DNA from 4 places in the Streptomyces zhihengii genome. Region 1 is predicted to be linked to each of the others. Evidence: riboswitches for the same ligand, from Rfam matches in the RefSeq annotation. Region 1 holds a riboswitch; each other region holds the start of a gene.

Region 1 (2,190 bases):
CTGCTCGATGACGGCGAGGACGGCCTTCTCGACGCCCTTGCCCTGGTAGCGGTTCTGGTCACCGTCGCGGAGCTCGAGGGCCTCGAACGCACCGGTGGAGGCGCCGGACGGAACGGCAGCACGACCCGTGCTGCCGTCGTCGAGGCCAACCTCGACCTCGACCGTGGGGTTGCCTCGGGAGTCGAGGATTTCCCGGGCTACGACGACGTCGATGGACGGCACGAGCATCTCCTTCTGGGATGTGACGCGAGAAAAGTGCAGAGGTCTGCTTGGCCTTGCGACAAGAGCCTAACCGGCGCGGCGGCGTACGCCGGGCCGATGCCCGCCCCCTGGGACGAAAAAGGGCATCAAGACCCTCGCGGACGGACAAACCCTCTGCTTCTACCCGGCGGTAACCGGGGTGGACCCCGACGGGACCGGGGGCGGTGCGGGTGGGGACGGCGCGGTGCGGGTGCGTTTTGGGGTGCGGGTGGGGACGGGGGCGCCGGCGGACCGGGGCGCCCGGCGGGGCGGGGGGGGGGGCGCCCGGGGCGGCCGGGCGGGAAGGGGCCGCACACGGGCCCGGCCCGGCGCCTTCGGGGGAAGGGGGCGCCGGGCCGGGAGCGGTGGGGGGAGGGAGCGGGTCAGCGCAGGTGGAGCTGCTGGCCCGGGTGGATCACGTCGGCGTCCTCGACGACGTCCTTGTTGAGCTCGAACAGCTTCTTCCAGCCGCCCTCGACCTTCTCGGCCGTGGCGATCGAGCTGAGGGTGTCGCCGGCCACGACCTTGTACTCGCCGTCGCCCTTCTTGAAGCTCTTGGCCTCGGCGGCCTTCTTCGGCGCGGGGGCCTCGGCGCGCTCGGAGCGGGTGGTCGGGGCCTCGGCGCGCTTCTCGGCGGGCTTCTCGGCGGGCTGCTCGGCGGCGCCGCCGTCGTAGGAGGCGCTGGACAGGCCGACGCCGCAGCTCGGCCAGGCACCCTTGCCCTGGCCGGCGAGGACCTTCTCGGCGACGGCTATCTGCTGGGCCTTGCTGGCCTGGTCGGCGGTGGACGCGTAGGCGGTGCCGCCGTAGGCCGCCCAGGTGGAGGCGGAGAACTGCAGGCCGCCGTAGTAGCCGTTGCCCGTGTTGATGGACCAGTCGCCGCCGGACTCGCACTGGGCGACCTTGTCCCACTCGGAGGCGGTCGCGGCCGAGGCGGAGCCGGCACCCAGCAGCGGGGCGGCGATGACGGCGCCGGTGACGCCGGCGAACGCGGCGACGCGGGCGAACTTCGACGGGCGGCGGTGCTTGGCGATGCCGGAACGCAGCATGAAGTACTCCTCACCGACGCCTGCGAGGTGAGCTGTCGGGTTCGGGCCGGAAAGTTGCCCGGCCGCGCGTCCTTGCGCGCGGCTCCACCCCTAGCCGTCACCGGCGTCCTCGTCGGACGGCCGGGCCGGCACCTACCTGGGTCCCCCGCTCCTGCCTTCGGCGCTTTTCGAGCGTCGACTGTTCCCCCCGACCGACGGCAGGATTCGGCGTTTCGGTCAGCGGTGCCCGCGGTGGCGAGCGATTCGACCGTAAACACACCGCTCCCCGATGTTCAAAGACGAACATCGGGGAGAATTCGGACGAACCGCCGTCGATGTCAGGGGTGTTTCCGCAGGTCGTGGCCGAGATGACCGAAATCGGCCGCCGAAAAGGGCGAGTTGCGGCAAAGAGACCCTTGTCTCACTCGCACAGAACGGACATTTACCAGCGAACCAACCCGCCGGACGACTCCGTGAACTACTCCTGCTCCAGGCCGAGATCGAGGCTCTGACCGGGCAGGATGAGGTCGGGGTCGTCGCCCACGGTGGCCTCGTTGGCCTGGTAGAGCGCGGTCCAGCCGCCGGGGACCTCGCGCTCGTCGGCGATCGCCCAGAGACTGTCGCCGGCCTGCACCGTGTACGCCCCGGCCGGAGCGGAGTCGGTCACACCGTTGCGTGCAGATCCGTCACCCCGTGAGGCATGACGGGCGTTTTCGCGCTCCTTGTCCGCATTGCCCTCATTGCTTCCACTGGCCCCATCGGTCTGGCCCTCCGCCCCGGCGTCCTCGCGGGCGGGCTCGCCGCGGTGCTTGCCCGTGGCGCCGTCGGCTGGCGCGGGCGCCTCCTCGGTGGCGTCCGCGTCCTCGGACGCCTCCTTCTCGCCGGCCTCGGGGGTGGCGGCGGGGCCGGTGGCCCCGGGGCT
Region 2 (2,190 bases), 540 kb from region 1:
AGCTCCAGCACGATCCGGTAGCCGTACGAGCCGGACCAGCCGGCCGAGGTGACGGTGCCGGTGTGAACGGCCTTGACCGGGGTACCCGTCGGCGCGGCGAAGTCCAGTCCGGTGTGCTGGCCGGAGGACCACATGGAGCCGGACTCACCGTAGGTGGAGGTCAGGGTGTACGAGGAGGTGGGCAGGGACCAGCTCCTGGCGAGCTCGGCCAGGCGCTCGGCCTCGGCCTTGGCCCGGGCGGCCTCCTCGGCCTTGCGCTTCTCCTCGGCGGCCTGCTTCTCGGCGGCCGACTGCTGCTTCGCGGCCTGGGCGGCGGCCTGTTCGGCGGCCGACTTCTCCGCCGCGGCCTTGGCCTCGGCGTCGGCCTCGGCCCGCTGCTGCTCGGCCTGCTGGAGGATCCGGGCGCGCAGTGCCTCGCCCGCGCCGGCCGCCTGCTCGCCGCCGGCCCGCTCGCCGCTGTCGGCGACCGCGGTCATCGCGGTGAGCGGGGCGTGGTTCGCGGTCCCGTCGCCGTCCGAGTCGTCGGAGATCAGCGAGCCCACACCCGGGAGGGAGGAGGCGTCGGGAAGGTGGTCGGTGATGGAGTCGGGCAGGGATATCGACACCGCGGGCTTGTCCTGCGCGGTGGCCATGCCACCCGCGCCGACGGCCGCGATGACGCCGACTCCGAGAACGGTGGAGCTGCGGGCGAGTCCGCCCCGCTGCTTGGCCACGCGGTGCCGCCCGCGCACGGGCCGGATGGTCTCCTCGGTCGGATTCCACTCCTCGTACGACCGTTCCGGGGCGTCGCCGCCGAAAGAGGAAGGGGCGAACGGGGCCTCGGGGGCAGGCATGTTGGACGCCACGAAGGCGTACTCCTTTCCTTCCTTCTCGCCTACCGGGTTAGCTGACGGGTTCGGAGCAGGAAGGTCTCCTACGGGTGCCATCGGCCGCGCACAGAGCGGCAGATGATGCCCGATTCACCCCAATGAGTGGTTCCCCGGTTCCCTTGCGGAATTCGGCGCGCGCGTACGGTGCCGCCACTGGCGACGGCTGGGACGACCGCGTTGCGTTATCGAACGTTAATAGACGGCGGGGCTGGATTCCAAGCCGTTCCGACTGATCGTTAACGACTGTGGCCAGGACTTATCGGGACAGAAGCAGCCGGAATCGGGCGACTTGATCGACCTTCAGACGGGCCACGGGTTCTGATGGTGTGTCAGATGTTATGCGCAGTGGCATTCCCCGACTACGCACGGTGCCCGCCCACCGACCGGCCCCACGCCACCGTGCGCCCGCGCCCTTCCGCCGGGGTGCCAGGCCCCGGCCTGTCGGGCCGCTGCGCCGACCGCTCGGCCGGGCCGCTGGATCGACGGCTCAGTCGGCGGGGACGACCGGAACCGTACGGCGCCGGTCCGGCTGCCCCGCCGAGGGCCGGGCCACCGCCATCAGCGCCATGTCGTCGGAGGGCCCGCCCCCGGAGTAGCGCCGCACATCGTCCACCAGGGCGTCCAGCAGTTCCTCCGGGCCGGGGAAGACACGCCCCCGCAGCCGCTCGCCCGGGTCGTAGAAGACGCCGTGCGCGTCCCGCGCCTCGGAGAGGCCGTCGGTGTAGAGCAGCAGGGTGGAGCCGGCCGGCAGCGGGTACGCGTCCGCCCGGTCCGGCCCGCCCCCCAGGTCCCCCATCCCGAGCGGCAGCGCCGGCTCGGTCGGCGCGAGCGACACCAGCGAGCCGTCCGCGTGGAGCAGCAGCGGGTCGGGGTGGCCCCGGTTCACCAGCCGTACCGCGTACCCGTCCCCGGGCGGGCCGCCCGCCCGTACAGCGGGGATCTCGCCGATCACGGCCGTGGTGAAGCCCTCGAAGGCGTCCAGCCCGGGCCGCCGCACACCCTCGCGTTTCAGCGCCCGCTCCAGCCGCTGCGCCACGGCCTCCAGCGTGCTCTCCTGCTCGGCCGCCTCCCGGAAGGACCCGACCAGCACGGCGACCGCCGAGACCGCCTCCATGCCCTTGCCCCGGACGTCCCCCACGATCAGCCGGACGCCCCAGGGGGTGTCCTGCACGGCGAAGAGGTCGCCGCCGATGAACGCGTCCGCCTGCGCGGCCTCGTACCGCGCGGCGACCTGGAGCCCGGCGATCCGGTCCTGCGGTTCGGGCAGCACGGCGCGCTGGGCCGCCTCGGCGATCACCCGGGCCGAGGCCAGGCGTTCGCT
Region 3 (2,190 bases), 2.7 Mb from region 1:
CGCAGCGCCTCCCGCACGGGGACGCGGGAGACCCCGTAGCGGCGAGCGAGCTGCTCCTCGGTGAGCCGGCTGCCGCGCTCGAAGACACCGGTGACGATGTCGTCGCGAATCGCCGTGCATACAGAGTGCGCGGGAATGCGCATGGCCGAACCTCCGTCTGATCCGCACGAAAATCTGCACCGATTGACTCGTGTCCGGCGACTCTATTCCAGTCCGCGGGATTTTCCGAAGGCCGAGGGGAATCCGTGGATATCTTCTGGGCTTTTGGCCGGAATCGGAAGGCCGGATCGCGGGCGCGGACGGCCCCGCCGGACCGGGCGGCCGGATCGCGGGAGCGGACGACCCCGCCGGACCGTCCCTACCGCATCGCGGGAGCGGGACGGGCCCGCCGGCCGGGCGGCCGGACAGCGGGCGCGGGGACGGCCCCGCCGCCCCTCGTGCACCCCTGCCACGCACGACAGCCCCCGGCGCGGTGCCGGGGGCTGTCGGAGGCGGTGCGGGTCAGACGCTGACGCCGCGGGCGCGCAGATACGCGACCGGGTTGATGTCGGAGCCGTACTCGGCCGTGGTGCGGGCCTCGAAGTGCAGGTGGGGGCCGGTCGAGTTGCCGGTCGAGCCGGACAGTCCGAGCCGCTGGCCCGCCATGACCTGCTGGCCGACGGAGACGGCGATCGACGACAGGTGGCCGTACTGCGTGTACGTGCCGTCGTTCATACGGAGGACGACGTTGTTGCCGTACGCGCCGCCCCAGCCGGCCTCGACCACGGTGCCGGCGCCGACCGCGACGACGGTGCTGCCGGACGCGGCGCGGAAGTCGACGCCGGAGTGGCTGCCGGAGGACCAGAGGTTGCCGCCGGTCTGGTAGCCGGTCGTCACATGGGAGCCGGCGACCGGGATCCGGAAGGCGTTCAGCCGCTTGCGCTCGGCCTCGCGGGCGGCGCGCTCCTTGGCCTCGCGTATCTCCTTGGCGCGCGCCTCGGCCTTGCGCTTCGCCTCGGCCTCGGCCTCGGCCTTCGCCTTGGCGCGGGCGGCGGCCTCGGCGGCCTCCTTCTTCTGCGCGGCCGCCTGGTCGGCGATCTCGTCGGCGATGGACCCCATGGACACGATCTGGGTGAGGCCGGTGTCCTCGACGGAGGCGGCGGCCTCGGCGTCGGCGGCGACCGCCGGGGAGGCGAGGGTGCCGATGACGCCCGCGGTGGCGAGGGTCGCGACGCCGGCCAGGTTCGCGCTCCTGCGCGTCAGGCGGCTCGGGGCACGGTGCTTCCCGGTGGCACGGGTGAACGCCATGAAGAGGCTGGTCCTTTCCTTCCTTCTCGCCTACCGGGTTAGCTGACGGGTTCGGAGCAGGAAGGTCTCCTACGGGCACCTCCGCGGACGAAGGCATCCGATTCACCCCAGGGACTGCATGGGTCCCCGGCTCCCCAGGCTCGCGCCTGACGGGGACTCGGCGATGACTGTCCGATGCCGCGGGCGCGGCGGGGTTTCGGCGAACAGCCGGATCGACGCTAGGCAGGCCGCCAGTCGATCACCAAACGGAACGGCGCTTTTGTCACGCATGCCACAGGACAGAGAAGGACGCTCTCCCCAAAAGGGACAAGGGACGGGAAACGAGGGGACCCCGGCATCACGCATCGCACCGGGGTCCCCTCGCCACCTCTTCGCCCCTTTTCGGGCGCTTTCGCGCCTGCCGGGGCCCGGCCGGTCAGCCGGTGACGACGCTCACCTCGCCGATGCCGAGCGCCTTGACGGGCTCCGCGATCTGCGAGGCGTCGCCGACCAGGACCGTCACCAGGCGGTCCACCGGGAAGGCGCTGACCGCCGCGGCGGTGGCCTCCACCGTGCCCGTGTCGGCCAGGCGCGCGTACAGCCGGGCCTGGTAGTCGTCCGGGAGGTGCTGCTCCACCTGGTCGGCCAGGGTCGCCGCGACGGAGGCCGCCGTCTCGAACTTCAGCGGGGCGACACCCACGAGGTTCTGCACGGCGACGTCGCGCTCGGCGTCGGTGAGGCCGTCGGCCGCCAGGGTGCGCAGCACCTTCCACAGGTCGTCCAGCGCGGGACCGGTGTTGGGCGTGTCCACCGAGCCGCTGATGGCGAGCATCGCGGCACCCGATCCGTCGGGGGCCGACAACAGCACCTGCCCGAAGGCCCGCACGCCGTAGGTGTACCCCTTCTCCTCGCGCAGCACCCGGT
Region 4 (2,190 bases), 3.8 Mb from region 1:
GCGCGGTCCTTGCCCGCCGCACAGTGCATCAGCGCGGGCACGCTGTCCTCGGCGAGCGAGTGCAGCACCCGGCTGTGCTCGGCCGTCCGCTCGGTGACGATCAGGCGGTACGAGGCGATCATCCGGTCCGCGCCCTTGCCGTCCGCCAGGATCGCCTTGAGCTGGTCGAGGTTCCCGTCGCGGACCATCCGCCAGAACTCCGCGCCGTCCGCCGGGTCGCTCAGCGGCAGGTTGACGTTGCGCACGCCGGGCAGCTCGACGTCCGGACCCTCCAGCCGGTGGTCCGCGGCGTTGCGGAAGTCGAAGACGGTGTGCAGACCGAGCGTGGACAGGTACGCGGCGTCGCTCGCCGTGGCGTGCGCGAGGTGTCCGCTGCGGAACAGCCTGCCGTGCCGCACCCGCCGGCCGTCCACGGTGGGCAGCCCGCCGACGTCGCGGAAATTGCGGACTCCGGCGAGTTCGGGCTCTGTCGACGGGGCCTGCGGCAGCTGCTGCGTCACGTGGACTCCTTCGGGTGACTGCCGTCGGCGGTCGCCGACGGAGGCGCGAACCCGACCATACGACACGCGTTCATCATTCAATCGTCCTGTTCGCGCCGGGTCGTGCGGGCATGCCCCCACGGCCCCCGGCCGCCCTCCCCTTCGCCCCGCGGAGCCGCCGGCGGGGAAAGGGGGCGAAGCCGGACGATGCCGCCGATCTTGAGCGGCAAATAGGCCGCCGAACAGCCTTTCGCGCATTCTGTCCGAATTGAGGGTTTGGGGATAACGTGCCCCGCATGAAAGGGAAATGGGCTCGGGCTGGTGAGCAGGATCTCATCGGTGACGGACCGTGCCCGCCGCCCCGGGCTCAACTGCCGCCCCGGGCAGGCCGTCCGGCCGGCGCGCTCCACGCAGGGTGACGGGAAATGCCGCGCCCATTCGGACGCGGCAATGCCTTTCGGAAATCGACGCTTGTTTCCGCCGACGCCGTTCGCCTACGGTCACGCTCGATCCGGACGGAACGCCTAATCCTGCCGCCGACCGGACTCCCAACCGAACCCACGTGTGGCAGGAGCGGGGGACCCAGGTAGTACGCCGTATCCGGAGAATTCGGACGGCTTGGGGTGAAATCGCGCAGCTCGCGCGAACGGGCATCTCCAGCCCGAACCCGACAGCTCACCTCGCAGGCGCCGGAGAGGAAAGCGCCATGCCCCGAAAGGGTAAGCACCGTCGTCCCAAGGCAGGCCCCATCACCCGCGGCTTCGTCGTCGCCGGGACCGGCGGCGCCGCCATCGCACTCCCGCTGATCGGTGCCACCGCCGCCGGTGCGGCCACCGGCCCGGCCCCCGCAGCGGCGCCCGCCCCGGCCGTCGCCTCGGTCCCCGCCGCGGCGTCCGTCGCGGCGAAGGCCCCCGCCGCCAAGGCCCCCAAGACGTACACCGTGGTGGCCGGTGACTACCTGTCGAAGATCGCCGACGAGCAGGACGTCCGCGGCGGCTGGAAGCAGCTCTTCGACGACAACCGCCGCGCCATCGGTGCCGACCCGTCCCTGATCCACCCGGGTCTCGAACTCACCATCGGCGCCAAGTCCCAGGCCAAGAGCGACCCCGAGGTCCGCGCCGACGACTCCTCGCGGGCCTCCCGCGACACCGCGCGCAAGGCCGCCCCCGCGGCGGAGCCGGCCGAGAAGCCCGCGGCCGAGAGCTCTGCGGCCAAGAGCTCGGCCGCCGGGTTCTCCGCGCCCGTCCCCGGTGCCACCATCTCCACGCCGTACCACCAGAACGGCGCGATGTGGTCCAGCGGTTACCACACCGGTGTCGACTTCGTCGCCGCCACCGGCACCTCCGTGAAGGCCGTCGCGGCCGGCACCGTCGTGTCGGCCGGATGGGGTGGCTCGTACGGCAACGAGGTCGTCATCCAGCACACCGACGGCACCTACTCGCAGTACGCCCACCTGTCCTCGCTGTCCGTCTCCAGCGGCCAGTCGGTGACCGGCGGCGACCAGATCGGCCTCTCCGGCTCGACCGGCAACTCCACCGGCCCGCACCTGCACTTCGAGATCCGCACCGGTGCCTCCTACGGCTCGGACGTCGACCCGCTGGCGTACCTGCGCCAGCACGGCGTCTCCCTCTGAGGCGCCCGCGCACTCCTTCCGGCGGCCCTCGGGCGGCCGGTCCGGGTCCCTCGCTCCGTCCGGCGGCGGAGCGGGGGA

The links. Region 1 has a riboswitch for cyclic di-AMP ahead of JE024_RS20905 (LysM peptidoglycan-binding domain-containing protein). Riboswitches for the same ligand answer to the same signal wherever they lie in the genome.
Region 2: another riboswitch for cyclic di-AMP. It lies ahead of JE024_RS18460 (M23 family metallopeptidase); the one in region 1 lies ahead of JE024_RS20905 (LysM peptidoglycan-binding domain-containing protein).
Region 3: another riboswitch for cyclic di-AMP. It lies ahead of JE024_RS09285 (M23 family metallopeptidase); the one in region 1 lies ahead of JE024_RS20905 (LysM peptidoglycan-binding domain-containing protein).
Region 4: another riboswitch for cyclic di-AMP. It lies ahead of JE024_RS04760 (M23 family metallopeptidase); the one in region 1 lies ahead of JE024_RS20905 (LysM peptidoglycan-binding domain-containing protein).

What each region holds. Positions count from the first base shown of each region.
Region 1 covers NZ_JAFEJA010000001.1:4,937,450-4,939,639, reverse strand. Annotated here, with positions in the region: gene eno (phosphopyruvate hydratase) at 1-222, opposite strand, end outside; gene JE024_RS20905 (LysM peptidoglycan-binding domain-containing protein) at 624-1,289, opposite strand; cyclic di-AMP (ydaO/yuaA leader) riboswitch at 1,292-1,462, opposite strand; gene JE024_RS20900 (LysM peptidoglycan-binding domain-containing protein) at 1,747-2,190, opposite strand, start outside.
Region 2 covers NZ_JAFEJA010000001.1:4,393,663-4,395,852, reverse strand. Annotated here, with positions in the region: gene JE024_RS18460 (M23 family metallopeptidase) at 1-845, opposite strand, end outside; cyclic di-AMP (ydaO/yuaA leader) riboswitch at 857-1,013, opposite strand; gene JE024_RS18455 (PP2C family protein-serine/threonine phosphatase) at 1,357-2,190, opposite strand, start outside.
Region 3 covers NZ_JAFEJA010000001.1:2,278,861-2,281,050, forward strand. Annotated here, with positions in the region: gene JE024_RS09280 (GntR family transcriptional regulator) at 1-143, opposite strand, end outside; gene JE024_RS09285 (M23 family metallopeptidase) at 502-1,287, opposite strand; cyclic di-AMP (ydaO/yuaA leader) riboswitch at 1,300-1,460, opposite strand; gene JE024_RS09290 (M16 family metallopeptidase) at 1,703-2,190, opposite strand, start outside.
Region 4 covers NZ_JAFEJA010000001.1:1,133,845-1,136,034, reverse strand. Annotated here, with positions in the region: gene JE024_RS04765 (tyrosine-protein phosphatase) at 1-500, opposite strand, end outside; cyclic di-AMP (ydaO/yuaA leader) riboswitch at 1,020-1,183, shown strand; gene JE024_RS04760 (M23 family metallopeptidase) at 1,186-2,112, shown strand.